2 regions of the Irregularibacter muris genome follow, and region 2 is predicted to be linked to the other one. Evidence: riboswitches for the same ligand, from Rfam matches in the RefSeq annotation. Region 2 holds a riboswitch; the other holds the start of a gene.
The links. A riboswitch is a leader RNA that binds a small molecule or an ion and turns the genes downstream of it on or off. The one in region 2 is predicted to bind thiamine pyrophosphate.

Region 1 (15,320 bases), on a different contig from region 2:
TTCATTCTTCCCTATCCTTTCTCTTTAGTAATTTATGTCATTCTTTTTCTGCTTACCTATCATGAGCTAACGATTTTATAATACACTCTTGCCGTAAGGGCATAAATCATAGCATAAAATACCGCAAAACCCAATACGGAACCAATTAAACACCATATAAAGAGGGTGACATTGGTTAGATTTAATAAGGCCAAAAGCTTTGTAATAAATTTAAAGGCAAAGGCAATGTGAACTCCTGCAGCCACCAAGGGAAGAAAGAATACAGTAAGCACTTGACTGTGAATAGATTTTTTGACTTCCCCATGGCTCATACCTACTTTTTGCATAATTTCAAATCGTCCTTTATCATCATAGCCCTCGGATATCTGCTTATAATAAATAATGAGAACCGTTGCCATGATAAATAGTAAACCGAGGAAAATTCCTAGAAAGAATAGACCACCATATAAGGAATAAAATGATTCCCTTGCAATTTCTGTCCCCTCTACATATCCATTAATCTTAGTTTCCTTTAAGGCAGTACTGATTGCATTAGTCAGAGCAATCTGGTCTTCTCCTTTTCCATTTACATCAAAGCCATAATAATAGGATAATTCACCCATGTCGTCAGTATTTCCTGTAAGAGAGTGGTAGACATTTTCAATGGTTTCTACATCGGGAACAATGAAAAAGTAACTATTGGCCATTATTGCCGACATTTGCCCATCGATATTCAGAGAATCCATCCTGGACTTGATTTTAAATTGAGTGTCACCAAATTGAACTCTATCCTTTAGGACATCCTCTCCCACACTATATACAAGAACTTCGTTAGATGCTAATTTCACTGATTGCCCTTTCATTTGATTATATTCTTCCAAGGGAATAAAAGTGGTAAGGGCAATATCGGAAGCACTTCCTATATTGTAGGCTTCATCCTGTTGTCCTGAAAAGTTAGCTCCCTCTCGTATGACCGCAAATTCCATAGATCGGTATCGGATGTTTTCCCTTGGTGCAAGGTTTAATTTAGTTGTTTCTGACTTGATGATCCCATCCAGTTGTTCAACCTGTTCCTCGGACACACCCCTTGCACTGAGAATAATATTTTGTGGATATCTCGTTCGTAGCACATCCTCCATACCTACATAAAGGGATACGGTGGTAGATACCATCACAAGCACAGCGGTAGCAAGAATACAGATGCTTGCAAGACCAACTGCATTTTGCTTCATACGGTAGATCATACCAGACACCGAGATAAAATGACTGGTTTTATAATAATATTTCTTATTTTTACGAAGCATTTTCAAGAACATAATACTCCCCGCTGTAAATAAACAATAGGTGCCTATAATCACCAATATAACTGCCACAAAGAACAACATTATAGCATCTATAGGGGATTCTGTGGTGAGGGCAATATAATAACCGGCCCCCAGACATAGTAGGCCAATGATTACAAGGAGCCATTTTGTTTTAGGTTCTTTTTCCCCCACTTGTCCACCACTTAGCAGTTCAATAGGCTTTGCCAGATGAATCTGCCGCAGGCTATTGAACAAGATCAACGTAAAGATAATGGCAAATAAAATTATTGTGGCAAGGATGGCTGGAAGGGAAATCTCAAAGCCCATCTGTACTTCAAAATGAAGTAGCTTTAGCAATAATAAATGCATTAATTTAGAAAGTAGAATTCCGCCTAGCATTCCGAATATAAGACTAATTAATGCAACATATAGGGTTTCAAAAAACATAATTCTTGAAATATGTCTTTTCTCCATGCCAAGAATATTAAAAAGCCCAAATTCTTTTTTACGACCTTTAATCAAAAAACTATTGGTATAAAAGAGAAAAATCACAGCAAACAAGGCAATTACAAATGTGCCCAAGGAAAGAAGTTGTTTTAGTGTGTCCCCACCAGATATCTTATTAAGAGCGTCGTTGGTAGACAATGCATACATAATATAATACATCATGACTGTACCAATGCAGGTGAGGATATAAGGAATATATGTTTTTGCATTTTTCTTTATATTCATAATGGCAAGCTTGGCGTAAAACATTTTATTCATTTCTTCCACCACCTGTTGCGATAACAGTTAGGGTATCGGAAATTTTTTGGTACATTTCCTCATGGGACATTGTGGCCTTATAGATTTGATGGAATACCTCCCCATCTTTGATAAACAAAACCCGCTTTGCATGACTTGCTGCCTTTATACTATGGGTTACCATGAGTATAGTCTGCCCTTCTCTATTGATCTCTGTGAACAAATGAAGAAGTTGTTCAGTCGCACGGGAATCCAGTGCCCCAGTAGGTTCATCCGCAAGAATAAGCTGGGGATTGGTAATGATTGCTCGGGCAACAGCCACTCTTTGCTTTTGACCCCCAGAAACCTCATAAGGGTATTTTGCAAGAATATCCACAATCCCCAGCTTATTTGCAATAGGTTTCAGTCGGCTATCCATTTCCTTATAGGACTTACCCGATAAAACCAAAGGCAGAAAAATATTATCCTGCAAAGAAAAAGTATCTAACAAATTAAAATCTTGGAATACAAAACCAAGATGATCACGGCGAAAAGCAGAAATTTCCTTTTCCTTGATAGAAGTAATATTTTTACCATCCAATAATACTTCACCGTTGGTAGGTTTATCCAGGGATGCAAGGATATTGAGTAAGGTTGTTTTTCCAGAACCAGATTCCCCCATGATGGCAACATATTCCCCTTCTTCCACTGAAAATGTAACATTGCTCAATGCCTGAACATGATTGCCACTAAAACGAGTTGTATAAATTTTTTTAAGGTTTTTCACCTCTAAAATTGTCATATTCATTACCTCCTGTGTTTTTATCATGTTCAGTATAACAAAATAGAGAAATGCTCTACCATAACTATGGCTTACATTTCCCCTCTAAATCTTACACTTCTGTAAGGATGGATTTTACTCTACAATGATGTCTACTGAATCCAGTCCAATTCTGATCTTTGTCCCTTTTCCAACTTCTGATTCAATTTCAATCGTGTGCGATAACTTAGTTAAAATTCTTTTACATAGGTACAATCCAATGCCTGTAGATTTTTTATCTATTCGTCCGTTGTAGCCTGTATATCCTCTTTCAATAACTCGAGGCAAATCTTCTCCCTGGATACCAATGCCTGTGTCTTCAATAATTAATGTTTTGGGAGTCTTATCATCCATATAAATAGATATTTTTCCCTCATGGGTATATTTCAATGCGTTGGATATTATCTGTTCCAATACAAAGACCAACCACTTTTCATCTGTGAGGACTTCACAATCTAAAGGAGAAAACTCTAGACTAATTTTCTTTCGTATAAAGGATTTTGCATATTTTCGCACTGCCTGTTTTACAATATTATCTAGTGAATAGGTCTTAAGAACCAGATCAGAGGACATACTTTCTAATCGTAAATATTGGAGCACCATTTCCACATATTGTTCAATTTTAAATAACTGTTCCAGCAATTCACGGTTTGTTTTGGATTCCTCTGATTGCAACAATAATTGCATGGCAGCAATAGGGGTCTTAATTTGGTGCGCCCAAAGAGTGTAATAATCCAACATTTCGCTATGACCTATTGCATATTCAGATTCCATATCGCACTTATGTTGGTATAAAGTTTTAAGGAGCATAAGATACTCTTCCTCTAGCAAATTCTGTGGTGCAGGCAATTTATCTATACTTATGGTAATAGAATTTTGTAGTTGCTTGAGTTGTTGATGTTTTCGGTAGAATCCAGTATAATCTATGGCCATTACCATAATGGTCATAACTACAGACAAGGCTACAGCATACAGTACCGCTTCCATTGGCAATGCATAAAGGGAAAATACCACAGCAAAGATTATAGCAAATAAAGAGTACGTCAAAATACTTTTTATATGTGCCTTGAAATATTCAAAAAGCAACCTCATCTTATTCCACCATATATCCAATCCCTTTTTTTGTTATAATAAACCCATATAGCCCAACATCCTCAAGCTTTTTACGCAAACGGGACATATTAACGCTCAAGGTGTTGTCGTCAATGTAACTATCGGTTTCCCATAGACGTGTCATAATGGTATCGCGACTGATTGCCTTCCCTTTATTCTCCATAAGTACTTGGAGGATTTTATAATCATTTTTTGTCAGTTCAATCTTCTCATCATTGTATATTAAAGTGGTATCGCTGGTATTGAGAATGGCCCCTTTATGCTCTAATAAATTGGTCTGTCCTACAAAGTCATAGGTGCGTCTTAGCATGGCTTGCACCTTTGCAGTAAGCACATTTAGGTCAAAAGGTTTCCCGATAAAATCATCCCCTCCCATATTGACAGCCATTACAATGTTCATATTGTCGGAAGCAGAGGAAATAAAAATAATCGGTACTTTTGATACTTTTCGAATCTCGGTACACCAATGATAACCATTATAAAAGGGTAGTGAAATATCAAGTAAAACAAGTTGGGGATCAAAATCTATAAAATCCGTCATTACCCTTCTAAAATCTTCTACACATTTTACCTCATATCCCCAGGATTCTATGTGATTTTTCATGGTCCGTGCAATAACCAAATCATCTTCTACAATGAAAATTTTGTACATGACATTCCCTACCTTTTTTTATTCGATATACCCTTCTATTATTCTTCTTCAAGTCGTCCCATATAAGTATTCTTTTAAATTATATCACATTCATTATTTTTTAATCCTATAAAGTAATGACTTTTCCCCTATCCTTTGCCTATAGTAATCCCTTTTCCCTCTCTCTAATCGTAAGCCATCTATCCCTTCCCCTATTGACAATAGCTATATTCCCTTTCAGGGCAAACAGCCGACTAAACCACATTCTAGTTTTCTCAATTTCCTCTAATCTATAGGAAAGCTCCCCTAGCAAATAGGTTTGCATTTCTTCTGAGATTATTTTTTCTCCCTTTTTATAAGCTTTTTCATATTCTTCGTAGGCATATTGCAAATACTTTTCTTCTTCTACTTTATTTTCTTTATAACGGTTAAACCAAGCAACCCTCATCAAAATACTTGCCATCAGTCCATGGGGAACCTTTAGTATTTGCCCTGTTAAAATAGCTAGTTTACTAATCCTTAAAGCGTCCTCTAAATTTCGTTCCCCTATTAAATGATCTGTCTCCTGCATTTGGCTATAAAGCTCCACCAGTTTTTTAGAGATTTCTATATCCCCTTCTTTGAGGTATTCTCTAAAACTATCTATGAATACAGTTTTACAATGAGTACACATCAGAAATTCATAAAAATATGGATTTGTGGAATCATAATAAGTACAAAAATCCTCATCTTGCTTTACTATTCTTATCCTGCTTTTCCTTACCTTTTTAATGGGAAACTCCCTATGGCAAACAAGGCATTTTTCAGTAGAATCATAAATTAGGTCAATCTTTTTCGTCATTTTGCTTACTCTCCTTTTGTCTTAGGTCTATCTTTGATTATCCTTTATCATAGGATACATCTTCTTTATGGAAATCCATTTTGCATATTTCCCTTTACAATAACCTATTCGACAAATCCATTCATTTTTATAGTTTATATTTTTCTCCTTAAAGAACTTTATTATCTTGACACTCGCTTATTCCCATCTATACAATAATAGTTAGTTATTTCACTACTATGCTATAAACTTTACAGCTTTTATTAAACTGAACTTTGTAGGAGGAAGAAACGTGAAAAAAATAATCATTGTACTTATTGCTTTACTGCTACTTTCAGGCTGTGCTACTCAACAAATCCAAGGGGAAGATCCTTCTCTTAACCTTAAAGTAGGTCTCATGCCTGCTGTAGACTCTGCTCCTATATTTGTGGCAGAGGAAAAGGGCTATTTTAAAGAGTTGGGATTGAATATGGATATAGAAGTCTATACTAATGCGATGAATCGACAAAGTGCTCTTCAAACCGGAGAATTAGATGGTACCATCACAGATTTGATCGCTTTTATCGACAATGTGCATAATGACTTTGGTATAAAAATGGTTACCGCTACGGATGGAAGTTTTCCCTTTTTAGTATCCCAAAACTTTGAAGATGGTGGGACAAAAAAAGTAGGAATGATGGAAGTCAGTGTAACCAATTTTCTCTCCGATGAACTTTTAGGAAATCGCATTAAAATGGAAAAGGTATTTATTCCAGAAATCCCTGCTCGATTGGAAATGGTAAAAAACAACCAATTGGATATGGCCATTATCCCAGAACCCATGGCCTCTATGGGAGAATTAGATGGGTTGGAAAAAAAGGTATTTGAAAGCAAGGACACCTATACTCCTGATGCCATGGTCTTTACTGACAAAGCTTTAAAGGAAAAGGACGAGGCTATTAGTCTGTTTATTCAAGGCTATAATCGCGCTGTAGAGGATATTCAAAAGGATGATAGTTTTGCTCGAGAGATTTTAATTGAAAAGTTAAAATTAAAGCCTGAGATAAAGGATAAGATTATTCTTCCCACTTATCATAGAACTAGGATCCATGATCAAGCTTATATGGATAAGGTGATTCATTGGGTGGAAAAGACCCAAGGGATTGATATTGATATCCCTTATGAAAGCCTATTTGAAGGAAAGTATGTGAAATAAATGATTGATATTGAAAACTTGGAAGTCCGCTATGGAGACTTCACCGCTCTTAAGGATATCAACTTGCATATTCCACCCCATTCCACCTGCGCTATTATTGGCCCCTCGGGATGTGGCAAATCTACTTTACTCTACGCTGTGGCAGGGATATTAAAGCCTGTCCAGGGTAGAGTTTTCATCCAAGGAGAACCGGTAAAGAAAAACCGCAGAGAAACAAGCCTTATTCTCCAAAATTATGGACTGCTTCCCTGGAAAACTCTATGGGATAATGTGGCCCTTGGGTTAAAAATTCGTAAAGAGGACAAGGAAATTCTTTCTAAAAAAGTAGAGGATATCATATCCAAGCTAGGACTAGAAAAGCATAAGCATAATTATCCCTCCCAATTAAGTGGAGGTCAGCAACAAAGAGTTGCTATCGCCCGGGCCTTGACTGTGGGGCCTGATCTTTTGCTTCTGGATGAGCCCTTTTCCTCTTTAGACGCAATTTCCCGGGAAATTCTACAAAATATCTTGCTGCAAATTCATCTCGAGGAGAAAATGTCACTTTTACTAGTAACCCATAATATTGAGGAGGCTGTATATTTAGGTCAGAAAATAGTTATTATGGAGCCCTCCAGTGGAAGGATAGCCCATATTCTAGAAAATCCTCATTTTGGAGATAAAGACTTCAGAGAGAAGTTAGATTTTTATAAAACTTGTATGGAGGTAAGAAAGCTAATGGAAAAGGGAGGCGATATCCGTTGAATTTCAGTGGTATAACGAAAAACAAAACCCTCTATGCCTCCCTTAGTGTTTTAATATTTTGGTACATGCTTCACAAGGCCTTACAAAGCCCTATCATCCCTAATCCTATGGATGTCTTTAAAGAGTTTGGACAATTACTCCAAAAAGATTTGCTTATTCATCTTGGAGTGAGCTTATATAGAATGTTTTCTGCTATAGGGATTTCTGTGATCATAGGGGTTCCTCTGGGTTTATTACTAGGGATGAATGAAAAGCTTGATGCTTTTATCTCTCCTATTATGTATCTTCTTTATCCCCTTCCCAAAATTGCTTTTCTTCCCGTGTTAATGATCCTTTTTGGATTGGGTGATCTTTCTAAAATTCTATTGATTACCTCAATCATCTTTTTTCAAGTATTACTCAGTACCCGGGATAGTGTCAAAAGTCTAAACAAAGAATTGTTTTATTCTATTCAGTCTCTAGGTGCTTCTCCTATACAGGTTTATCAGCACCTTATTCTACCTGGAGTACTTCCCCAAATTCTCACGGGCCTCAGAGTTACTATTGGTATTAGTATCGCTGTACTCTTTTTTGGAGAAAATTATGCTACTCAATATGGTATTGGCTATTTTATTATGGATAGTTGGATCCGGGTAGACTATGTACAAATGTTTGCAGGCATCCTGGCAATCAGTATTATGGGATGGCTTCTTTTCAAGCTTATAGATCTATTGGAGGATAAAGCCTGTAAATGGATTAAGTTTGAACAGGGAAAGTAACCTCTATAACTTTCACTAAGTTAAAAGCACTGGCAGAAATCTGCCAGTGCTTCTAATTTTATGAAAAATATTCTGATCGAGTATCAATTTTCTAATTACAAAAATACATTGCCTACCTTAAATGAAACAAGGTAGCTGGTCCCTTCCCAAGATTATTCAAAAAATCCTAGGATAAATACCCCTGCCATGACTATCGCAATGATGATATATTGTTTATAGGTTAGCTTTTCCCTGAGGAATATTCTTCCTAGGATAACAGAAACAATACTATAACTGGCAATCATAGGAGCTACTACTACAGAATTAGTATTTAGGGCATAGACATAGAAAAACTGTCCCCCTGTTTCAAACAACGCAGCTAGGGCCTTATCTTTTTCCTGTAAGATCTTAAACTTTTCTTTTTTCATCACTGTGATATAAAGCAAGGCTAAAATTCCGGCAAATAGGAAGGTAAGTTCGTAGGAAATTAGAGCTTCTTCTGGGCTCATTAAACGACTAAGATAGACATCATCTAGGAAGGTTCCTAGGGCATCTACTACCGCATACAATATGGGAAAGGTAAGGGCTAGGGCGCCCAGTTGATGTTTACGATCAATTTTCTCATTGTTTTTTAATCTTTCTTCTATGGACATATTTCTTTCAATAATGGCAATCGCTATCAGGGCTACTGTAATCATAGATACCGCCCCCAATTGTAGGGCCGTCATTTTTTTCCCTAAAACTAGAAAGGCTAGTATCCCTGCGATAGCCCCTGAGGTGTTGCTCACTGGGGAGTTAATGGATACTTCTAAATATCTAAGTCCAACATACCCTATGGTCATGGATAAAATATACATAGTGGATACAGGTAAATACTTTATGATATTGATGGGATCATAATGCCAATTCATTTTTGCCAGCTCGAACATGGCCTGAATGCCCATCACTAAAGCCACCATAACAACAATTCTTAAATGACTATATCTGTCCTTGGGATCTGTTCCTTTTTTATAAAACAAATCCGCTGTACCCCAAAATAATATGGTAATTATTGCAGATGTGTACCATGAAAAATTCATTTTTTGTCTCCTTATGTAATTTATTTTTTCGACAGAAGTATTTTTCCATCCTCCTATGAACACGCTGTCGATTTGTATTGGTGAAATTTGATAGAATTTACCTTATTAATATTACAGTTATTTCGCCAAAAAAGTCAACTATTTTCTTCTTTTAACATCTTGCAAAATTTTTGTTTAGATTTACTGATTATTTCGGTTAGGCTCTCATTTGTCTACGTCTCAGATTCAAGCATTTTTCTATTTCCCTAGCACAGCAAGTTGAATTGTGTTATAATAAAAGAAAAAATATTTATCGCTGGGGGTGCCTTGTGCTGAGAGGATGATTCCGACCCTTAGAACCTGTAGGTTAAAACCTGCGTAGGAAAGCGGACTTTACGGATAAAACGTGAAAAGGCTTCCTTTTGACGTTTTTTTATTTGAAAAAGAAAACTTTAGTTTCTTGTCGGCAGCTTAAGATTTTCTTATTCAAAAAAAGCTTACTACTTTCTTGTTTATCACCAGTGATAAGTAATAAAGAAAGGATTGAAACATTGTGTTTGAAAAGTTTTTAGAATTTAAACCCCTCACCATCATTATTTTAGCTTCATTAGTTTTAATTTCCATTGCTCTTGCTTTTAGAGATAAAAAGTATGAAAAAAGATCTGACTATACAAGAATGATTGTATATGGTAGTCTATGTATCGCACTTTCCTTTGTGCTTTCCTATATACGTCTATATCGTTTTCCCCAAGGTGGCAGTATAACCCCTGCTAGCATGTTGCCCATGTACATCTTTGCTATCATGTTTGGACCCACCTATGGGATAATCGCTGGTTTTGCCTTTGGAATGATTAATTTAATCCAAGATCCCTATATTATCCATTGGGCACAATTTTTTCTAGATTATCCCTTATCTTATGGAGCATTAGGATTAGCTGGATTATATCGTAAAAACATAGGGGTTTCTTGCCTTATTGGTGGTTTTGGTAGATTTTTTATGAACTTTTTATCGGGAGTTATCTTCTTTGGTTCCTATGCACCTCCGGGCATGAATGTTATGCTTTATTCTCTTGTGGTCAATGGTTTAGTCATTGGTACAGATACTTTGGTTTGTATTCTAATTAGTTTTATCCCCCAAATCAAAAATGCCATACAGCAGGTGCAAAAAATTTCTGCATCGTAATGGGAAACTAATTCTACTTACTCCTTAATTATTATAGAGAATTTTAAAGGTCAATCCCTTGAAAAATATGGATTGGCTTTTATATTTGCTAAAATGTTTTTATTTTTCTTTTCAGGGTATATATCTAGTTATGTCTATCAACTATATACAACAGCTATGATATAGATGCTTGAAATATCAAAAACCTTTAGAAAGAGATTAGGAAGTTTTATTGCAAATATCTATCATATGCTTTACAATATATTAGATAAATAAGTAAGGAGAATACGCTATGATAAAAAAATTTATACAATATTATAAGCCTGTAAAAAAGGTGTTTATTATCGATATGATATGTGCTTTTGCAGTTTCTGTCTGCGATTTATTCTACCCTATGATTACGAGGAAAATCATTAATGTCTATGTCCCTAATCAACAATTCCAGCTTTTGATTACATGGTTAATTGTTCTAGCCTTTCTTTATATAGCAAAAGTGGGATTTAATTATTACATTACCTATTACGGACATATTATGGGGGTCCAGATGCAGTCAAATATGAGAAGAAATGTTTTTGATCATCTCCAGGATCTACCCTTTGTTTTCTTTGATGACAATAAAACAGGAACCCTTACCTCAAGGATTGTGAATGATTTAATGGAAGTGTCAGAGCTTGCCCATCATGGTCCTGAGGATTTATTTATTTCCTTGGTTATGATGATCGGTTCCTTTATTATATTGGCTACCATAAACTTGCCCCTCGCTTTAATTGTTTTTTCCATTGTCCCTTTCTTAGTCTTCTTTGCCATGAAGCTTCGGGTAAAAATGTCTGATACTTTTATGGAAACCAGAGTGACTATAGGAGAGGTAAACGCTACCTTAGAGAACAGTATCACAGGCATTCGAGTATCTAAAGCCTTTGGAAATAAGGAAAGTGAAATTAAAAAATTCGAAAAGAACAATAATATGTTTCAAGTGGCAAGGGCAAAAGCCTATAAGGTTATGGCTCAATTTCATACTGGTTCATCCTTCATTATTGATTTTCTAAATATTTTAGTATTAGGTGCTGGTGGTATTTTCTTCTATAAGGGATATATTAATATCGGAGACTTCGCAGCTTTCATCTTATATATAGGAAACTTTTTAAATCCCATTAGAAAATTAATTAACTTTGTGGAACAATATCAATCAGGAATATCTGGTTTTAAAAGATTTACTGAGATTATGGATCAACCTCTAGAAGTAGATGAGCCCAATGCCGTCACAGTAAATTCTGTAAAAGGTGAGATTGATTTTGATGACGTATCTTTTTCCTATGATGAGCATAAAACAATATTGGATGATATTAGTTTTACTATTGAACAAGGAAAAACCGTAGCCTTAGTTGGACCCTCTGGTGGGGGGAAAACCACCCTCTGCCATTTAATCCCTCGTTTTTACGAAACGGAATCAGGCAACATCTTCATTGATGGACGAAATATAAAGGAATTCACTTTAAAGTCTCTACGGAATAATATAGGAATTGTGCAGCAAGATGTATTTTTGTTCACAGGAACAATTTATGATAATATTCACTGTGGAAGATTTGATGCTACAGAAGAAGAAGTGATGGATGCAGCCAAAAAAGCCAATATTCATGACCTTATCATGACCTTACCCGATGGGTATAATACTTATATTGGGGAAAGAGGCGTAAAATTATCAGGTGGTCAAAAACAAAGAATTTCTATTGCTAGAATTTTCTTGAAAAATCCTCCTATCTTAATACTAGACGAAGCTACATCAGCCTTGGATAATGTGACTGAATTATTAATACAACAATCTTTAGAAGAACTTTCTAAGGGAAGAACTACCATTATCGTTGCCCATAGATTATCCACCATAAAAAATGCTGATGAAATTATTGTCATAACCAATAAAGGTATAGAGGAAAAGGGCAATCATGAAGCATTGGTAGCAAAAGAAGGTATTTATGCTAACTTATATAATTCTCAATTTAAAAATATACACTCGTAGACAACAAAGCGGTTAAGGCCACACTCATACAATAAAGTTTGGGAGAATATTCTTGTTGAACAACCTAGAGAATATTCTCCCAATTTTAAATTAAATTTTAGAACTGGAACGGTATACCTGTCCCAAAATTAGGAGGTAGAATTATGTCAAAAATTAAGGAGTTATTTTCTCCTAAGGATTTAACCCAGGGTACTCCTTGGAAACGGATTACTGAATTTGCAATACCCATGTTGATTGGTAATATAGCTCAACAATTTTATAACACTGCTGACTCCATTATTGTAGGTAGGTATGTAGGGGATAATGCTCTTGCCTCTGTTGGTAGCGCCGCACCCATATTAAACCTTTTACTTGTTCTCTTTGTGGGAATTGCCGTTGGTGCAGGTATTATGGTTGCTCAATATTTTGGCGCTAAAGATCGTGGAAAGCTCTCCCATACCATTGGTATATGCATAACCCTTACAGCCATTGCATCTGGAGTAATTATGATCGTCGGTCCTATTGTGACTCGTCCCTTACTTTCTTTTCTCAATACACCAGATACCATTATTGATTGGTGTACAAGGTACCTTATCATTTATTTTGTCGGTATTGGGGGCCTTGCTTATTATAATATTTTGGCCGGTGTACTACGGGGATTAGGCGATTCTTTATCCGCTCTTATATTTTTATTGGTTTCTACAGCTTTAAATGTTGTATTGGATCTTTTGTTTGTGGCAAAATTAGGCATGGGAGTACCTGGGGTTGCCTTAGCTACTGTCATTGCTCAGGGAATATCAGCGGTACTTTGTATGGTTAAACTGTTAAAAATGAAGGAAAATTTTGATCTTAACTGGAAAATGTTGAAATTAAACAAGGAATATTCTTATAAGCTTATAAAGCTTGGATTGCCTTCAGGACTTACCCAAGCAATATTTTCCTTAGCCATGATTGTTGTGCAGTCTCTCACCAATAGTTTTGGGGAGATGGTCATCGCTTGTAATGTTATTGTTATGCGGGTAGATGGTTTTGCCATGATGCCCAACTTTTCCTTTGGAAGTGCTTTGACAACCTTTACGGGGCAAAACATTGGAGCAAAAAAAATTGACCGGGTAGAAAAAGGAGCTAAAGACGGTACATTAATAGCTGTTGGCGTAGCCACTACAATTACTCTCTTGATATTGATTTTCGGTAAACATCTCATGGGGATTTTTACTGATACTAAAGATTTAGTTAATTTAAGCATGCATATGATGAGGATTCTTGCTGTAGGTTATATCGCTATGGCCGTAACCCAGAGTTTATCCGGGGTTATGCGAGGTGCCGGGGATACCATAACGCCTATGTGGATTTCTCTCATTACCACTGTTGTCCTTCGCGTACCTATAGCCTATGGCATTGCCTATTTTACCCGAAGTGCAGCTTATCCCACTGGTAGGCCTGAATCAGTCTTTATTTCCCTATTGGTTTCTTGGGTTATGGGAGCGGTTATTAATATATTTTTCTATAGAAAAGGAAATTGGCGAAGAAAAGGTTTTGCTGGTGAATAGAGGTAGGTTATCTGTCCTCCTCAGTTCAAATCAAGAAAAAGAACTACCGCTATGGGTAGTTCTTTTTCTGTTTTGCAGTCATAGATTTCCCCCCAGAATAAAGCACCTTAATCACTTTATTGGAAGTATTTAATAGGATCTATTCACTTTAAAATCAAATAATAATATTCCTATGAGAATCTAAATTTTATTCAATAATTTTAGTTGAAATACATTTATGCCTGTCCATTTTGGGTTGATTCCTATATAATTAAAGATTGAAGCTTAGTTTTATGGAGGTAATACTATAATGAAACGCAAAAATTTCAAACTATATTTTATACTGTTTAAAATCACATTTTCTATTAGCGCATTTACTTTTGGAGGGGGATATATTGTTATTCCTATGATGCGAAAGTATTTCGTAGAGGATTTAAAGTTAATTAGTGAACAAGAACTTTTAGATATGGCTGCAATTGCACAGTCCACACCAGGGGCTATTGCTGTTAATCTTGCTGTATTAGTAGGGTATCGTATTGCTGGCACTATAGGTGCCGTCATTAGTTGTATTGGAACTGTTCTGCCACCTTTATTGATCTTATCTGTTATATCAATTTTTTATAAAGCCTTCCGCAGTAATAAGATTATCTCTGCAATATTAAAAGGTATGGAGGCAGGAGTTGCCGCTACCATCGTAGATTTAGTCATCGATATGACTCAAGGAATTGTAAAAGAGAAAAACTGGCTATTATCCCTAATGGTTCCCGCTTCTTTTTTTGCCAGTTTTTTATTTAATATCAATGTATTAGTGATTATTATCTTTTGCTCTGTCTTATGCTTTGTTCAATCTTATATTAAAATGGGAAGGGAGGCATAAATATGATTAAAAGCATTCTTACTTTATTGATCAGTTTTTTACAAATTGGATTGTTTAGTATTGGTGGTGGATACGCTGTCATCCCTCTCATTCAGGAACAAGTAGTTGACTCCAATGGCTGGCTTTCCTTACAAGAGTTTACAGATATTATTACCATATCCCAAATGACTCCTGGCCCTTTAGCTGTCAATACATCCACTTTTGTCGGCATACGTATTGCAGGTATACCAGGAGCTGTGGTCGCCACTTTAGGATGTGTTTTATCAGGATTTTTGATTTCTATTTTTTTATATAACTTTTTTAAAAAGCATAGGGATATTGATAGTGTTTCTAATATATTGAGGGGTCTGCGTTCCGCTTCCATCGGCCTTATTGCCGCCTCTGCATCTACCATTATTTTGATTGCTTTTTGGGGCTCTTCCTCTCTTAATATTAAATTCATGGACATAAACATTTTTGCTGTAATCATATTCATGATTTCCCTATTTCTATTAAGAAAATATAAAACTAATCCAATATTTATTATCCTACTATCGGGGATTACAGGCTTGTTTATTTATCATTAATCCATGGGATAATGAAGGGGTAAGTTTATCCCTTTTTATCCCGCTAGCTTCTACTTTGTAATAAATAAA
Region 2 (15,320 bases):
TATTGATAAATACACTGTGTCTATATAACTATCTTAAATTACTTTAATTAAATTTTTACCAATGCCTTTAGTTTTCCAAAAATGATAATAAAGGTGTGATGGTATTTTTATCTGTAAAATCAACTTTTCCTCCATAGGTAGCTAAAAGTTCCCGATCATCCTCTGATAATTCATCAGAATTTTTCTTAGAAATTATATTTTTTAGCATTGCCATCATAGATTTATGTATTATTCCTAATTTCTTATAATCAATTCCACCACGCAAATGAAAAAATTTTATAGTATCGCGCATTTCTTTTGAAAAATTCTTTTCTATAATAGGAAGAAAAACTCCTTCCCTATCCGTTGAAGCTAAGCCTACTGTAAAAACGATTATCTTTTTATCTTTTAAAGACTCATAATTCTTAGTAATGATGGAGATTCCGGCAATTCCACTTGCATATAATCCACCACCATAAACAATGGTATCGTATTCCATCAGTTTCTTTATCCCTATTCCTGAAGATCTAAAGCAATCCCCTTTAGTTTCTTCAGCTATCCACTGCGCATATCTTTTCGTGCTTCCATATTTTGATTTATATACTATAGCTATATTATTCATACACTCTCCCTCCTTGTTTTTCTATTTACTTAAAGCATTCTCTATTGCTTTAAGCATAACTTTACTACTTACAGTTGCTCCTGAAACTACATCAACCTCTAATGTCTGTTTCTCCATTACACGGTCATTAATTATTTCTGCTTTTTCTCCAAATCCGTTTTGGTGCTCTAATATCTTAATTTCATGTATTTTATGATTCTTAATCTGAACTTGCACTATAACTTTAACTGGTGATAGGATATATTCTCCCATATAGATACCATCATCTATGCTTGATAATTCCAAAGTAGAAATAACTACATTATCCGCCTGTTTAACTATATTATTCTTGACTATAGTCCATGTCAGTCCAAGCAAACAAATTAATAATATTATTAGGATAATAGCCTTCTTTTTCACTTTCTAAGACCTCCAATAAATTAAGATAATTCTTCTTCAATATCATAAATATTATCCATCAACTTAAATAAGATCTTATCTAGTTCTTGAACCTCACTATTTTTTAACCCCCTAAAAAAATCTTCAATAAAATTATCATCCTTATTTTGTCTCGTTTTTACATACTCTTCAATTTTCTTTGTAGAAAATATTCGAAGCACACGATTGTCCCGTTCATCTTTCTTAATAGTTAAAAAGCCCTTTTCTTGAAGTCGAATGGCAAGTTGTTTTGAATTTTGGTGAGAGGTTCCCATTTGATTAGCTAATTGGCTAAGTGTAGGGGGGCTTTCGAAAAAGGTTGTCAATGTCAACATAAAAAACCATTGCTTGGTTGTAAGTTCATCAAGAAAACTATTCCCAATGGTCTCCAATTTATTGGATAGTAAAAATATCGTTCCAAAAATACGATATCTTTTATCAATATCATCTAATTTTTCTAATTCTTTCATATCAATCTCCTTATAGAATAAAATAAAGGTAATGTGTTACCTTTATTTTATTCTATATTAGCTTAGTCATTGTGTCAAATTAAATTATAGTAATTAAAATACTTATTTCCCTTTCTTATTTAATCCTTAAAATCCATATAATACTAATGCTTTTTATAATTGTTTTAGATCTCTCTTATCTACCATCACCCAAATTATCCTATGTCATTTATAAACCATCCCAAAACAAGGTCAAAAAGCAGTGTTTCTCTACCGCTTCTTGACCTCAAAATTCCCCGTCATCTACTCTATATTATTTCTAAACCCTATGCCTTCTTCCCTGAATCACAATACGTCATCAGAATTATACTCTCCCTCCCTTTCGAGCGGTGCCTGCGCTGTTTCTCTTTCTTCACTACTAGGGTGAGAATTACAAAACTGTCAACTTATGAGATGTTTTTTAAAAATTTGCTTTAATTTTATTGCAGCTTTCTGAATATCTGGTTGTGAAATAATGGCAGAAACAACAGCTAATCCATCTATTCCAATGTCAATAAATTTTACCGCGGTTTCCTTGTTTATTCCTCCAATGATTACAATAGGAAGTGGGATAGATTTTCTTATCTGCGTAAGTTCATCCATAGATGTAAGTTTTGCATCTGTTTTTGTATCTGTGGTAAACATTGCTCCAACTCCAAGATAATCTGCATCGTCTTTGTACGCCTTGATCGCTTCTTCAAAGTTCGATACAGACACACCAAGGATTTTATTGTCTCCTATCAATTTTCTCGCAATTCTTGCTGGTATGTCACTCTGGCCAATGTGTACGCCTGCTGCATCAACTGCCAATGCTATATCTATTCGATCATTAATGATTAAAGGAATTTGATATCTATCTGTAATATCCTTTATCTTTATAGCCATTTTGAAGAACTCTAGAGATGAACAATTCTTTTCTCTAAGTTGTATCACTGTACAACCACCTAAAATAGCTTGCTCCACAGCATTCTCTAATTTCCCCGTACTCATCACTTCTCTATCTGTTACAAGGTAAAGGGTATAATCAATATTTGGTTTCATCTATTTTCTCTCTTTCTAATAAAAGTGTGCTGTTCATATTTGACAAAGCATCAATAACACTAATGTGGAAGCTCCCTGTTCCCATTACTCCTACTTTTTCAAATGCAATCTCTCCGGCAATTCCCATTGCAGCAATTCCAGCAGCTGTAGCTGTGTAATAATCCTTTGTTACCCCACAGAAACTACCCACGAGAGCAGAAGTCATACATCCTGTACCGGTTACTTTAGAAAGAAGTTTATGACCATTAGCTATTTTAGCAACTTTAATCCCGTCTGAAATGATATCCACCTTTCCTGTAATTCCTACAACACATGAGTATCTATGGCAAACTAATTTTGCAATACCTACTGCATCATTTTTTTCATCTACCATAGATGTATCAACTCCCTTTGTGGAAGACTTAAATCCTGCTATAAAGGAAATTTCTGATAAGTTCCCACGAATTACATCTATTTTTACCTGCCTGAGAATTTCCTGTGTTGTTTGATTTCGTAGCGTTGAAGCTCCTGCACCAACGGGATCAAAAACTACAGGAATATTTAGCTCATTGGCTTTTTTACCCGCCATAATCATTGAATCAATCGTATGTTGGTTTAAAGTTCCTATGTTAATTACAAGGGCAGAGGATATGGAAACAATCTCCTCCACTTCTGCAGCATCGTCTGCCATAATAGGGGATGCCCCAATTGCCAAAACTGCATTTGCACAATCATTTACTGTCACATAGTTGGTAATGTTGTGAATCAATGGATTTTTCCCCTTGATTTCATGAAGCAAGTCCGTACAAGCATTCATTAAGTTATTCATTTCTATTTCCAACCTTTCTTTTATTTATAATGAAACATAAAACACCCATTATCAGCATTACAGGAATTGTGATTCCAAGTGTAATCAGAAATAAGTGGTAGCCAAGAAAGAGACCTAGCTACATCTATTTCAACATAAATCCCCTTCACTTTTCTTAATATGCAAACCATTTTTATATAAATCATAGAAATGATGTGTTGGCCCATTACCTTTACCTATATTTAATGAATGTTTAATTGCTGTTGTAATATATTCCTTAGCCTGGTCTACCGCAGCAGGCATTGTCATACCAAGAGCAAGATTAGAAGCAATGGCTGAAGAGAAAGTACATCCTGTTCCATGGGTGTTTTGAGTATCAATTCGTTGGCTTTCAAAATAATAGAACTCTTTCCCACTATATAGAATGTCAAGTGCATCTCCAATAGCATGACCCCCTTTGACAAGAACGTTTTTGCACCCCATATCATAAATAAGTTTTGCCGCTGTCTTCATATCTTCTGTATTGATTATCTCAATATTTGATATCTTCTCAGCCTCTGGAATATTAGGCGTAAGTAAATCAGCATAGGGTAGTATAACCTGGATCAATGCATCTATGGAATTAGGGTCCATGAGAGGGCAACCATTTTTCGCATACATAACAGGATCAATGACAACATTATTGGGCTTATATTGCTCCAGTTTCTTTGCTACTGCTTTCATACAAGGTTCTGTAGACAGCATACCAATTTTCACAGCATCAACTTCAATATCTTCAAATACTGCATCAATCTGTTTTTCGATCATATCTGGGGTGATATCCTGTATGGCTATAACACGGCTTGTGTTTTCAGCTACAACAGAAACAATTACACTCATTCCAAACACCCCATGTGCAGAAAACGTCTTTAAATCCGCTTGTATTCCAGCACCTCCACTGCAATCTGACCCAGCAATACTAAGTACCTTTTTCATTAAAATTCCTCCTTTATGTATATATAATAAATTAGGGTGCTTCTCTATATAGAGAAGCACCCTAATCATATACAAATTTCGTATGTGATTTGCTTCCCTACGTCGGTATTAGCCAACAGGTTCAAAGGGTCAGGTTTTACCTTCTCAACTACTATGTAGTTCCCCCGCAAATATAAATTATGTAATATTTAATTTTATAAATAAAAAGGACGTTCCCACAATAGAGAGCGTCCATAAATACTATATCGTATTGATAGGCTCCCTACGTTGGTGTTAACCAACAGGTTCAAAGGGTCAGGTTTTACCTTCTCAACTACTATGTAGTCCCCCTGCATATGTGCCACTATAAACTATAATTTCATGAAAGTCAAGATCAAGTTCAAATAAGCTATTAAATTCACGTAGTCTATAATACTTTTGAGCTTACCACTTTACTCGTAACAAAAATGATTAAAGCAATAATAATTGCTATTAATAATGAGATATTGACAACGACTGTGTCAAGATAAATACTTGGAAGTAGTACAGCCGCAAAGATAAGGGAAAAAACCACCCATGCTTTTAAAAATTCAACTTTTTTATTTTTTGTTGTCTTTTCATCCAAAGCAGTTTTTGTGATGTACCATACAATCCCATTTGATAAGATTATAATTACAATAGCCGTAATAATATCTCCTATCGTTAATATGAAATTAAACTCAGATGTTTTTGATACTAGACCACTAATCAAGTTCTTCGCTATCGCGATAACCCCTAGAATCCATAATATACTAAGAGATATATCTATAAATTCAATCACATTATCTTTCCTTGTTTTTTTAGGCATAACATCAATAATCTCATCACAGATTTCCTTATACCTGCCACCCATGACTTTTTGGATATTATCCCCTCGCTGCTGACCTTCTAGAATCAATTCTATGATATCTTCCCTTACAAGTTCTTGATTATATTGCGTTAGATTAGAACTTCTTAAGTACACAACCATATCTGTATAGATTTTATCATTTTCCTCAGAAATTGCTTCTTCTCTGGTATTATTCTTCTTTAATAATCCTTTTGTTAACTTATTCATCCTTTTTTCCTCCTTCAAATAATTTATTAATGGCATATTCTAGTTCATTCCAATGACCTTTAAATTGGTTGAGCCTGGATACTCCTTCTTCAGTGAGATGATAATATTTACGTTTCGGGCCACTATTGGATTCTCGAACGGTTGCTTCTACCAAATCACTTTTTTGTAGACGTAGGATGATAGGATAGATGGTTCCCTCCGATATTGTTCCAAATCCATACTCTTCTAGCTTTTTTGAGATTTCATAAGCATAGGTTTCTTGTTTACGTATGATTTCTAAGATACATCCTTCGAGCATTCCTTTTAACATTTGTGAAGGAATCATAAACAGCCTCCTTATGGTTGCATATTCTTTAATACGAATTCCTTTTATGTATCATGCAATACAAGATACAACTATATTGTATTGCATGATACATACTTTGTCAAATCCTTTTTTATATTACAATATTGCTAAAAATACAAATAACGGTACTTCACTTTCAACTATGACAAGATCCTCTGCCCATGCAATGGCAAAAGTAATCATTTAAATTGCCAATTTTTTAAAAAATCCCGTTTTTATTTCTGCTAATGGATATACTATAATAATATCTGATACTATAACTTCTTTTCCCAAATCATCGATAATTGTGGCACTTAATTCATATACTCCATTAGTTTTAAATAATATTAAGCCACCACTACCTGTAAGTTCTCCCGTAATTACAGTTTCAAGGTCTGTTTCATTGCCATCTTTTTTAATCGTCCATATCAAGGAATTATCTCCTAGATTCTCCGTGACAAGATCCACAGCTACTGTAGTATCAGTATGTGCTGTTTCAGGCAAGCTAAATTGTGCTGATATAACTGGATAGATGCTGACAGTCTGTTCACAGACAACTGTTCTGCCCCTACTATTAAATGCCGTAGCTGAAAATGTATAGCTACCTGCAGACTTAACTTTAATTACTCCACCTTCTGCTTTCAATTCTCCATCTAACACAGAGGAAAGTTCAGTAGGAATACCATTTTTGCTGACTGTCCATGTTACAGATTTTACATTACTTCTAGTTGGAATAATTTTTATTTCTTCTCCTACATAAGCAGTGTTTGGAAGTGTATAATCATATTTCGGTGCTGGTACATAAGATGAACCTCCATTTAAGGATGAACCATTATCTGAAGGCTTATCTTCTTGCTCCACATCAGGAGAATCTACAACATCTTCTTCTATTTTATCAGTGGCTTCTTCTTGTTCGATTATATCTTTAATTTCATCATGCTTATCAAGGATTTCAAAGGCTTCACCTCGTGTTGCCTCTCCGTCAGGACGTATTGTTCCGTCTGGATAACCAGAGATTATATTATAATGTTTGCCAGCACAGATATACTCACGTTCTTCTTCTGTCAAATCATCTTCATCAGTAAACCCTGTATTACAGGTACAATCCATATTATGTTCTTCCTTACCTATGGCTCTAACTAACATTTTAATCATTTCCAATCGAGTGATAGGCTCATCCGGAAAATATTTAGTACCATATTCTTCTTTGATGATAATACCTGCATCAATAAGTGCCTCAATTTCTTTCTGAGCAAAATGTCCTGCAATATCCTCAAATACTATGTTAACCGTATTCGTTTCCTTTGGCTCAAGTTCCATAATTCTTGCTAAAAGAGCGGAAAATTCTCCTCTTGTAATTATTTCATCTGGATGAGAAAGTCCATCTGGATATCCATGAATTACACCCTTTCTTGCGAGATTATTAATTGAATCCTCAGCCCAATGACCTACACTATCAGTAAATACAAACCTTGTTGCATAGGCAGAGCCTACAAAACTGGTAATTAAAATACAAACTACCAATAGAATATTTATTATTCTCTTTGATTTATGATTCATTTTAAACTTTCCCCCTTTTAGCCTGCATAGTTAAACATTTCTTTAATTCTCTCTTCTAATGTTGGCATAACTACTTCACCGAATAATGCATACAGGCCTGCAAGGAGCAATGCTCCTAATACAACGGCAACAAGGATTTTTACAGCTGTATCAATATATCCTTCTCCACTGTTATTACTAACTGCTACCTTTGCTGCGACAGCCTTTCTTATTATAAATTCATTTGCTTTTCTTAACATATTTTTCATCCTGTTTTCCTCCATTATTTTTTAATTTTCTAGGGTTTTAATTTTTAAATTCTCATATTAATATCTTGTATCTGATCCTTTCCTTCAAAATCAATCTCTTTAAATCCGAAACGATCTGCATAATAAAACTCACTGCCATTGTCATCATATAGCTCAACTACATCTGACATTGACAGTGAGTGTCCAGTAAATCCACGAGGATGATTTAGATTAAACTTTGAATAGATAGATTCTAAATCATTTGTTTCTATTTCTCCTTCATATACAAGCTCATAGTTATTTTTATCTGGTTCTCCAAAGTTTTCTTTAAGTTCTTCATATCCTATAAACTTACATTCAGGACTTACATCAGCTCTTAGCTGCCAGATACGACAGTCTTTAAGAGGTACTGGTCTTTCATTATTAATAAGCAGTACACCTTCTTTTGAAAGTCTTTCAAACACCCCCTCTGTCCATTTTGCTGTAAGCTTACGGTTACTAAGCCACTGACTGAATTCCTCATTTTGAAACATAGAATCTACTATTGCAGTGCCGTCTTCCACATATCCTGAAGTATTTCCATAATAAAATATACAGTCATTCTTTAGCTCAATTCCTCTCATGATTTACCTCCCATCATTTAATCTCCATAGACAATATCCTCCATCATAATCCTTTCTTCTAATTCTCTGATGCAGATACCTGACATCTCAAAGATATCAATAACAAACTTTGGTACATCGGCTATATCATAGTCATAATCCGCCTGCATTACTACGATTTCACCGCTGTCTTCCTCAGTACAAGCACAGAGCTTAGCATCCTTTGGAATACCAGCTTCTTCAAGAAGATGATCTGGGACAATAATCTCATCAAATTCTTCAAATCTCTCACAGTAGGAGCAATCATGACATCTCCCACATATCCCTGCAAGATGAACAATTAACTCTTCTGAGAGATTTTTAAGTCCTTCTGCCACCTTTATAAGCTCCATTGCTTTCATAGTTGTTTTCATAGCTACAACAGCATTCTCTAAGGTGTTAAATTCAATTTCTTCACACCCTGTAAGGTCTGCTGCATTAAGTATTTCATTTGGTAAACTAATGTTGTTGTCTAAAGATTCTTTAATCATTTTCATTATAAAATTCCTCCTTGTTTTCCTATTCCATTTTTCATTTCAAATAAATTAATTTGTGATGGAGAATTTATCTCCCTTTCGTGCATATCATAATTTGCCACCAGTATTTCAGGAAATTGGGCACCATTATCATAGCGCTGTTTAATATTATTGATACGGGTGTAGCTTTCAATCTGGATGTTTGGTGCATCGTATAGCTCTCTAATAAAAGAACAGTCATTGTAGGAAAGCAAGAACTTTCCCTCAATGCCCATCAGGGTATCTCGGAGTCTTATATGATCTTCTTTCTTAAATCCATCTTCACCAACATTTTTATAATACTTTTCTGTTTCAAAATACGGTGGATCTGCATAGAAAAAGCTGACAGGGCGGTCATACTGCCTTATCAGCTTTTCAAAATCTTTATTTTCAACCACTACTTTACTAAGTCTTCTATGTGCCTGTTCAATTAATGGAAAGTTGCTCCACATATCATGAGGCTGACTTCCAAAGCTAGTAAGGCCTGATGCATAGCTATAGCGAATCAATTGATAAAAATATGAGGCTCTTATTACATCACTTTTAGGACTGTCTCTTGCAAGTGCCTCCTTTACTATGTTGAAATCCTCACGGGAGTTTAACACAAAATATAGTGCATCTATTAACTCGTTTGGTTTCTCCCTTACACAGCGATAGAGATTGGTTAAGAGTCCATTAAAATCGTTATATACTTCAAAATCATTGCCCGGTGGCTTATGAAATAGTACCCAGCCTCCGCCTCCAAACACTTCTATATATCGTTCATAATATAAAGGAAAGAGAGATACAATTAATTCTCTTAAAGATTTCTTGCCACCTATCCAGCTCATAAAACTATTAATACTTCATCACCTCTCTCTTACCTCTTTATCAAGGTCTAATCTTAATTGTCCGTTTGTATCTGGAAATTGCTCTAAAGCTTTGACTAGTCCTCTCTTTGCTTTTGCAATTTCTCTAATTCGACTTGTCATCTGTCCTATACTAGCAAGTAGTTCTTTTCTATCAGCAGCATAATAATATCCGTTGTCGCCACTGCATATGGGATTGCCATCATTTCTTAATTGATTGACTAATTTTCTGACAGTTCTTGAACTGATACAGAATCTACTTTGCAGATATGCGCTGGGTACTGCCTTAGAGGTTCCTGTATGATACTCTTTTATATAAATTAAAAAATCATGTTCCACCTCCTCGCCTCCTTTCTCATGCCATGTTTCATAACACTGTGGATATGATTGTTTTTAGGCAACAAAAAAAGACCGACTGCTATGCTGTAATTTACAGCAAACAATCGGCCTTATCTGTTTTTAGATATTAAAAAAACACGGATATCGTCCGTGCTACCTTAGAATATTAAGTTATGGGATATATCAATAAGAAAATTTACTACTCCATTGATATTCCCATACTATCTAGTTTTTTACTGAATTCATAGTGAAACTGTTCCCCGTTTGATTTTATAAAACCATTTTTACAAGGCGCTAACCCTCTATTGTCAATATCTGTTTTTGCATATAAGGTATAATCAAAATTATCTCCAAGTATGGTATCAGATTCTACTATGCCATTCTTACTTGCAAGTAGTCTGCCGTACCTTTCAAGTTTATCTTCCTTTGGCGCAAAATCATAACAGTTTAGATTCTGTGAAATATCAAGAGCAAAGTCAAGTCTAGTACAACCTTCAAGCTCCATTGCTGACTCTAAATGCTCTGTAAAGAAAGCCATCCCTTGTCCTTGCTCATCACAGGCATATCCAAAGTTATTACCATCAGATATTAATTCTTCTATGGAGTCATATTGTTCTGCCAGCTCTTTAATATTAGGGAATACACACTTTGCATCTAATAAAGCACATCTACTCCACTTATTTGTACCAAGTGCATCTAAGGCTATTGCCATTTCATCAGGTTCTAAACTAGAAAATTCATAGTCAGGCAAGTTTACCCATACCCCTTCAGGATAATCTTTATTACCTACCTTAATTTTAACGGTCCAATCACCCCCTGTCATCTTATCTAAGTTTGAGCCATCATAGATTTGTTTGAGAGTATTTCTCTGATATACATATCCATTGTCCGTAAATACTCCATTAAAATCTTCATGATATTCGCTACCAAGCTGATCTATTTTAATAAAGGGAAGTATATCATCAGGTGCACATTCCTTATGCCTTGCAATATATTCTCCAAGAGTTTTATTATCGGTAGTTTTATAATAAAAATCAAAATTACTTAGTTGCTCTGTTAGATTTATCAAATCTGATGAATTATTGACCTCCACAATCTGAACAGCACCCTCTAGAATATATTTTTCTTTGACTGACATTTCAGCAAATCTCTTTGCTAGATATTCATTTTCTTTCTCTGTTCCTTCTATATCTTTCCATAGATATTCTAAGTTTTTCATAAACTCATTCCTCCCATACCCTGTGATTGCTCTTTTGACGGCTCATCTGACTCTTTAATCTCTTCTTCCTGCGGACGAGATAACACTTTAAAATTATCTTCTCCAGGAATAAGACCAAGACCCCTGCCATTATCCCATTTCATGTGTATGGTTCCAATGTCATCTACCCCTATCACTGTTCCCTTTGTACCTTTTTCAACGCCTTGTACATCATCCATGGTTGAAATTAATTCAATTCGTGTGCCTACAGGATAGCCGTTCTTAATTCTTTCTACTTGTTTCCTATTATTGTTCAAATTTCATACCTCCCATTTTTTGATTACCTTCTATACCCATTTCCTCAGCTGTCTTAATAAACCAGTTATCACTGTCCCAAAAGCTAACATTAATATCTCCCATATCGGTACTAATTTCCCTTTGCTCAAAACCCTCTCCCCAGCCATCTGAAGCCTGTCCAGTTACATTTTCATTAATCTTTTCAAGCTCCTTTGGAGTCAATTCATCATTTAAAGTAAGAATAGCCACCCCCATTAGTTCTCCTTCTACAAGCTCAACAGAAAAAACATACTTTGATACTTTTGCATTCACACTGTCATGGTCATCATAATATCTCATCAGACCTCTTTGTTCTTCTTCCAGAAGATTGTTTTCTTCTATTGCCATTATGATTACATCTAGATATTGGGTAACTTCAGCATTTGAAATTTCCTGTGGTTCATTTGCATATTGTTTATATCCATATTCATTTTCTATATCATACGTTGTTATTTCGAGAGGCATATATAGTTTTAAGTTCTGCAATTCTTCTTGTTCAGGAAATACCATTCCAAGACTTTCAAATAATAAATTGGCAAGCTTTTGATTGTATCCATGGTAAGTGATATATCCCTTCTCTGAAAATGCTCCAAATTCATGTGCCATTTTCTCCTGTCCATATCTTTTAAAATCAATGTATTTTTCAAGATTTGAATCATATTCAAAATGTCCTGAGTCACAAATCATATATCTACCATAACTTTCTACACTTTCGATACCATCAAATATTTCAAATTCATACATAGAATCTGCTAGTGCAAAGATTTCATCAACAGTTCGAGGTTTAACATGATCCATAAGTTTTTCAAAATATTCTATATCATGGTTACATATTTCCTTATAATATCCTGCTAATTTATTTAAGGTATCTATCTTAATTAATGGTACTGTATCAGCAGAAATAATATCTAATACTTCTTTTGAAAAATTGTCATCTAAAATCGTAACCTCACAATCATGTAAGTAAGGTGTTTCTAATCTTATCAGTGCCTTTTCAATTTCAACATCAGAACAAGGAAGATAGATAAATTCATTCGCACCTTTTGCAGTCAGCTGTATTGTTGCTACAGTCTCTTTCCAATGGTATGGTGGAAACTGCTTGCCATTATATATTTGCTCAGGCTCATTGCTATTTTTATATAAGACTCCATAAGGAGTAATTTTAGAATTAGGATTGTTTTTTATTACCTCCATAGCAAAGGAGCCACCGTCTAATTCATCTAATTCTCTAGTTGCTACTGCTTGCTTTTCTGATAGATATAAATCTTTTCCTACGGCTTCTAGATTATTAAAGTCACTTACAAGGCTATAGCAATGTACATTAAAGCTAAGATTAATTAATTCTGCAATTATTTTAGGATTTTCTGCAAAGGCAGAAGCATAAAATACTTTTCTTTCCTTTGTATCGAAACTATCCATCCTCTTAAATAAGAAATTTAATTCATCGATATTGCACTCTTTACCTTTTAATACTTCATTCATATCTGAATCATAGACTACTTCTTCAATATAACAGTTGGGAGCAGTTGAAGTTTCAAGTTCCAGTTGATTATATACATTGGATATTTCATTTTCCTCATAAGGGAAATTAAACATAATTGATTCATCTTCTTTTCTATCGATTCTTTTTAATCTAATTAACATCACATTCCTCCATTCTATTTTTTAATTGAAAATACATCTGCACCATACTTTGCAATTAATGATGCATTGATTATTATCTTAAATGCAGTATCATCAATAAGTTCTTTATCTGCTATCTCGCTGATTCTTATATATTCTTTTCCTGTAGATATAGTTTTTGCTGTTTGGTATAGGGCATAGCCATCTGTACTGATTTGTCTAAGATGTATCTGTGAAAAATCAAATCCATGAAAGCATATTGCATGCTCCGAGATATTCCATAGTACTTCATCAGCAGTAAGAAGAAATATTACTGCAAGGTAGCTTGATGACCTTTCCCATACTTCAATATCTTGCTTATGGTGTACATGATAAAACCTTTCCTTATGGATATGATTTGGAAATAGTTCGCCAGTAAATTTGCTGCTGAGTAATTTCAATCTATCTTTTAGGGAATAATTTTTTATACTTCCAAAGCAATCTCCTATCAGATCTGTATATTCAATTTCATCTGCCTCTAGTTTTTCTTTGAAACAAAAACAATCATTAGGGTTACCTCTGCTTTTAACCTTTTCTACACAACCATTACAAATCTTAATACCTCCTTCATAATTAAAATGATTATTAATGACTATTCCACTTCTTCTTTGAGTAAAATTAGGTGCCAGCATCATCAGCTGCTCTATCCCTCCCAGTGATGTTCCATACATAAAATATCTTGACATTGTTCTCAGTCCTTTCTTTCTATTAGTTTTTGAAATAAAAAAGAGGCGAAGCCTATCGATCATAAGTTGACCGAAGACTTCGCCTCTTCGAGTTTCTATATTTAGTTTTAGATTTATATAAAATAAAAGCACCAAGATTTTTATGTCTTAGTGCGTTATGCATTATGTTGTTATTCTCATATTTTTATTATGATAAATTAAAATTAATCATAACTCTGTATCGATATTTATTTGGCTCTCAATGAATGTTTTTGAAATAAGCATAGCTTGAATTATGTGTTGAAAACGATTGAATTGTGAACTCCCCTGTTCATATTTACTTTGAGCTTTTGTGGTTTTATTTATGATTGAAACTATAGGAGGTAGTGCCTCCCTCAAATCTTTGCTTGCATAATTTATTGTTTTATCCCCTGACAGAAGAGCCTTTGAAATATAGAGTGCTTTAATTCTGTTTTTTAAGAGCGAATGTTGAGATGTTCCCTCTGAAAACTTAAGTTGCATTTTTTCGCAATTAATAATGGTAGAAGATAGCAAGGATATTGCCTTTTCTAATTCTTCTTTGCTGAATTCCATCATGATCCCTCCTGTTCAAATTGGAATCTGTATGATTCTACTATGCTAAGGGCAAGAATTTTTGAAAAGCTAAGCTAACTATATTTTACTATAAATTAATTCTGCAAATTGCCCGTATTTTTTTACTTCTTTCAAGTAAAATCGCTTCAATACTTCTTTTTGTGAAAACAATGGTATTCCATTCCCCAATAACACTGGGGCAATCTGTATTATTATATTATCAACCATGTCATTATCTAACAGAGGGGCTAATATTGTGTTTCCTCCAATAATCCAAATGTTTTTATCCTTTTCTATTTGTTTTACATATTCAACAACATCACAATTTATAGGAATAAATTCCCTGACTGATAAGCTTTCAGCATGTGTAAAAACATAATTTTTAGTAGTCGGATAAAGACTGTCGATATTCTCTATGTTTTTAATTTCATTAAATGTTCTTTTGCCCATTATAGTAATATCCATGCTTTTATAAAAGCTTTCATAACCAGTTTCTTCTATTGCACCAGTTTGATAAAGCCAGTCCAGGTTATGGTTTTTGTCAGCAAGATAACCATCCATAGTAATACAACCGTAAAAAAATACACTCATTTTTTTAATCCTCCTTTAATAAATTTGAATTTATTGGCTACTTGTATTCACTCGGAACAGGAATATTAAATCTCTCACACAATAGTTTTACATCATGAACATCATTTTCATCATGCTCATAGCCCAAGTGAAATAATACTTGATTTTCAGCATCAATACACCTTACCATTTTATCGCCTATTTTCCCAATGCCACTAAACACTTCTGGATGATATGCTTCTCCTTCAAAAACAATATATCCTTGTTCATTGAATTTAAATATATGAAGATCAATTATCCTTACTTTAGCATCCTTCCAAACCGTGTGAGATTTGGTGGTATATGCTTCTCTAACTTCAGTAAAGCCTTTTTCTTTTAACGTTTCAATAAACTTTTTACTATTACTTTCTTCCACAAATAAATCAATATCGTTGTGTGCTCTTGTTTCTTCTTCTA

Region 1: it holds a riboswitch for thiamine pyrophosphate, as region 2 does, so the genes downstream of both, thiT (energy-coupled thiamine transporter ThiT) here and thiD (bifunctional hydroxymethylpyrimidine kinase/phosphomethylpyrimidine kinase) in region 2, are expected to answer to the same signal.

Annotation. Positions count from the first base shown of each region.
Region 1 is NZ_JANKAS010000014.1:55,987-71,306, reverse strand. It holds gene NSA47_RS12880 (transglycosylase domain-containing protein) at 1-5, opposite strand, end outside; gene NSA47_RS12875 (ABC transporter permease) at 60-2,048, opposite strand; gene NSA47_RS12870 (ABC transporter ATP-binding protein) at 2,041-2,808, opposite strand; gene NSA47_RS12865 (ATP-binding protein) at 2,923-3,918, opposite strand; gene NSA47_RS12860 (response regulator transcription factor) at 3,920-4,591, opposite strand; gene NSA47_RS12855 (DUF2225 domain-containing protein) at 4,731-5,411, opposite strand; gene NSA47_RS12850 (ABC transporter substrate-binding protein) at 5,683-6,585, shown strand; gene NSA47_RS12845 (ABC transporter ATP-binding protein) at 6,586-7,329, shown strand; gene NSA47_RS12840 (ABC transporter permease) at 7,326-8,087, shown strand; gene NSA47_RS12835 (EamA family transporter) at 8,240-9,145, opposite strand; TPP riboswitch at 9,433-9,526, shown strand; gene thiT (energy-coupled thiamine transporter ThiT) at 9,678-10,307, shown strand; gene NSA47_RS12825 (ABC transporter ATP-binding protein) at 10,579-12,300, shown strand; gene NSA47_RS12820 (MATE family efflux transporter) at 12,444-13,829, shown strand; gene NSA47_RS12815 (chromate transporter) at 14,119-14,685, shown strand; gene NSA47_RS12810 (chromate transporter) at 14,688-15,251, shown strand.
Region 2 is NZ_JANKAS010000001.1:82,527-97,846, reverse strand. It holds gene NSA47_RS00455 (flavodoxin domain-containing protein) at 68-601, opposite strand; gene NSA47_RS15425 (FMN-binding protein) at 623-1,000, opposite strand; gene NSA47_RS00445 (MarR family winged helix-turn-helix transcriptional regulator) at 1,021-1,488, opposite strand; gene thiE (thiamine phosphate synthase) at 1,909-2,547, opposite strand; gene thiM (hydroxyethylthiazole kinase) at 2,531-3,355, opposite strand; gene thiD (bifunctional hydroxymethylpyrimidine kinase/phosphomethylpyrimidine kinase) at 3,485-4,309, opposite strand; TPP riboswitch at 4,386-4,485, opposite strand; TPP riboswitch at 4,552-4,650, opposite strand; gene NSA47_RS00425 (DUF1129 family protein) at 4,716-5,384, opposite strand; gene NSA47_RS00420 (PadR family transcriptional regulator) at 5,377-5,709, opposite strand; gene NSA47_RS00415 (S-layer homology domain-containing protein) at 5,914-7,269, opposite strand; gene NSA47_RS00410 (DUF6133 family protein) at 7,287-7,517, opposite strand; gene NSA47_RS00405 (YodL domain-containing protein) at 7,562-8,119, opposite strand; gene NSA47_RS00400 (hypothetical protein) at 8,137-8,634, opposite strand; gene NSA47_RS00395 (DNA adenine methylase) at 8,634-9,482, opposite strand; gene NSA47_RS00390 (hypothetical protein) at 9,501-9,839, opposite strand; gene NSA47_RS00385 (hypothetical protein) at 10,039-11,058, opposite strand; gene NSA47_RS00380 (DUF4314 domain-containing protein) at 11,055-11,354, opposite strand; gene NSA47_RS00375 (antirestriction protein ArdA) at 11,344-13,017, opposite strand; gene NSA47_RS00370 (hypothetical protein) at 13,032-13,706, opposite strand; gene NSA47_RS00365 (hypothetical protein) at 13,929-14,297, opposite strand; gene NSA47_RS00360 (dihydrofolate reductase family protein) at 14,373-14,885, opposite strand; gene NSA47_RS00355 (nucleotidyltransferase domain-containing protein) at 14,923-15,320, opposite strand, start outside.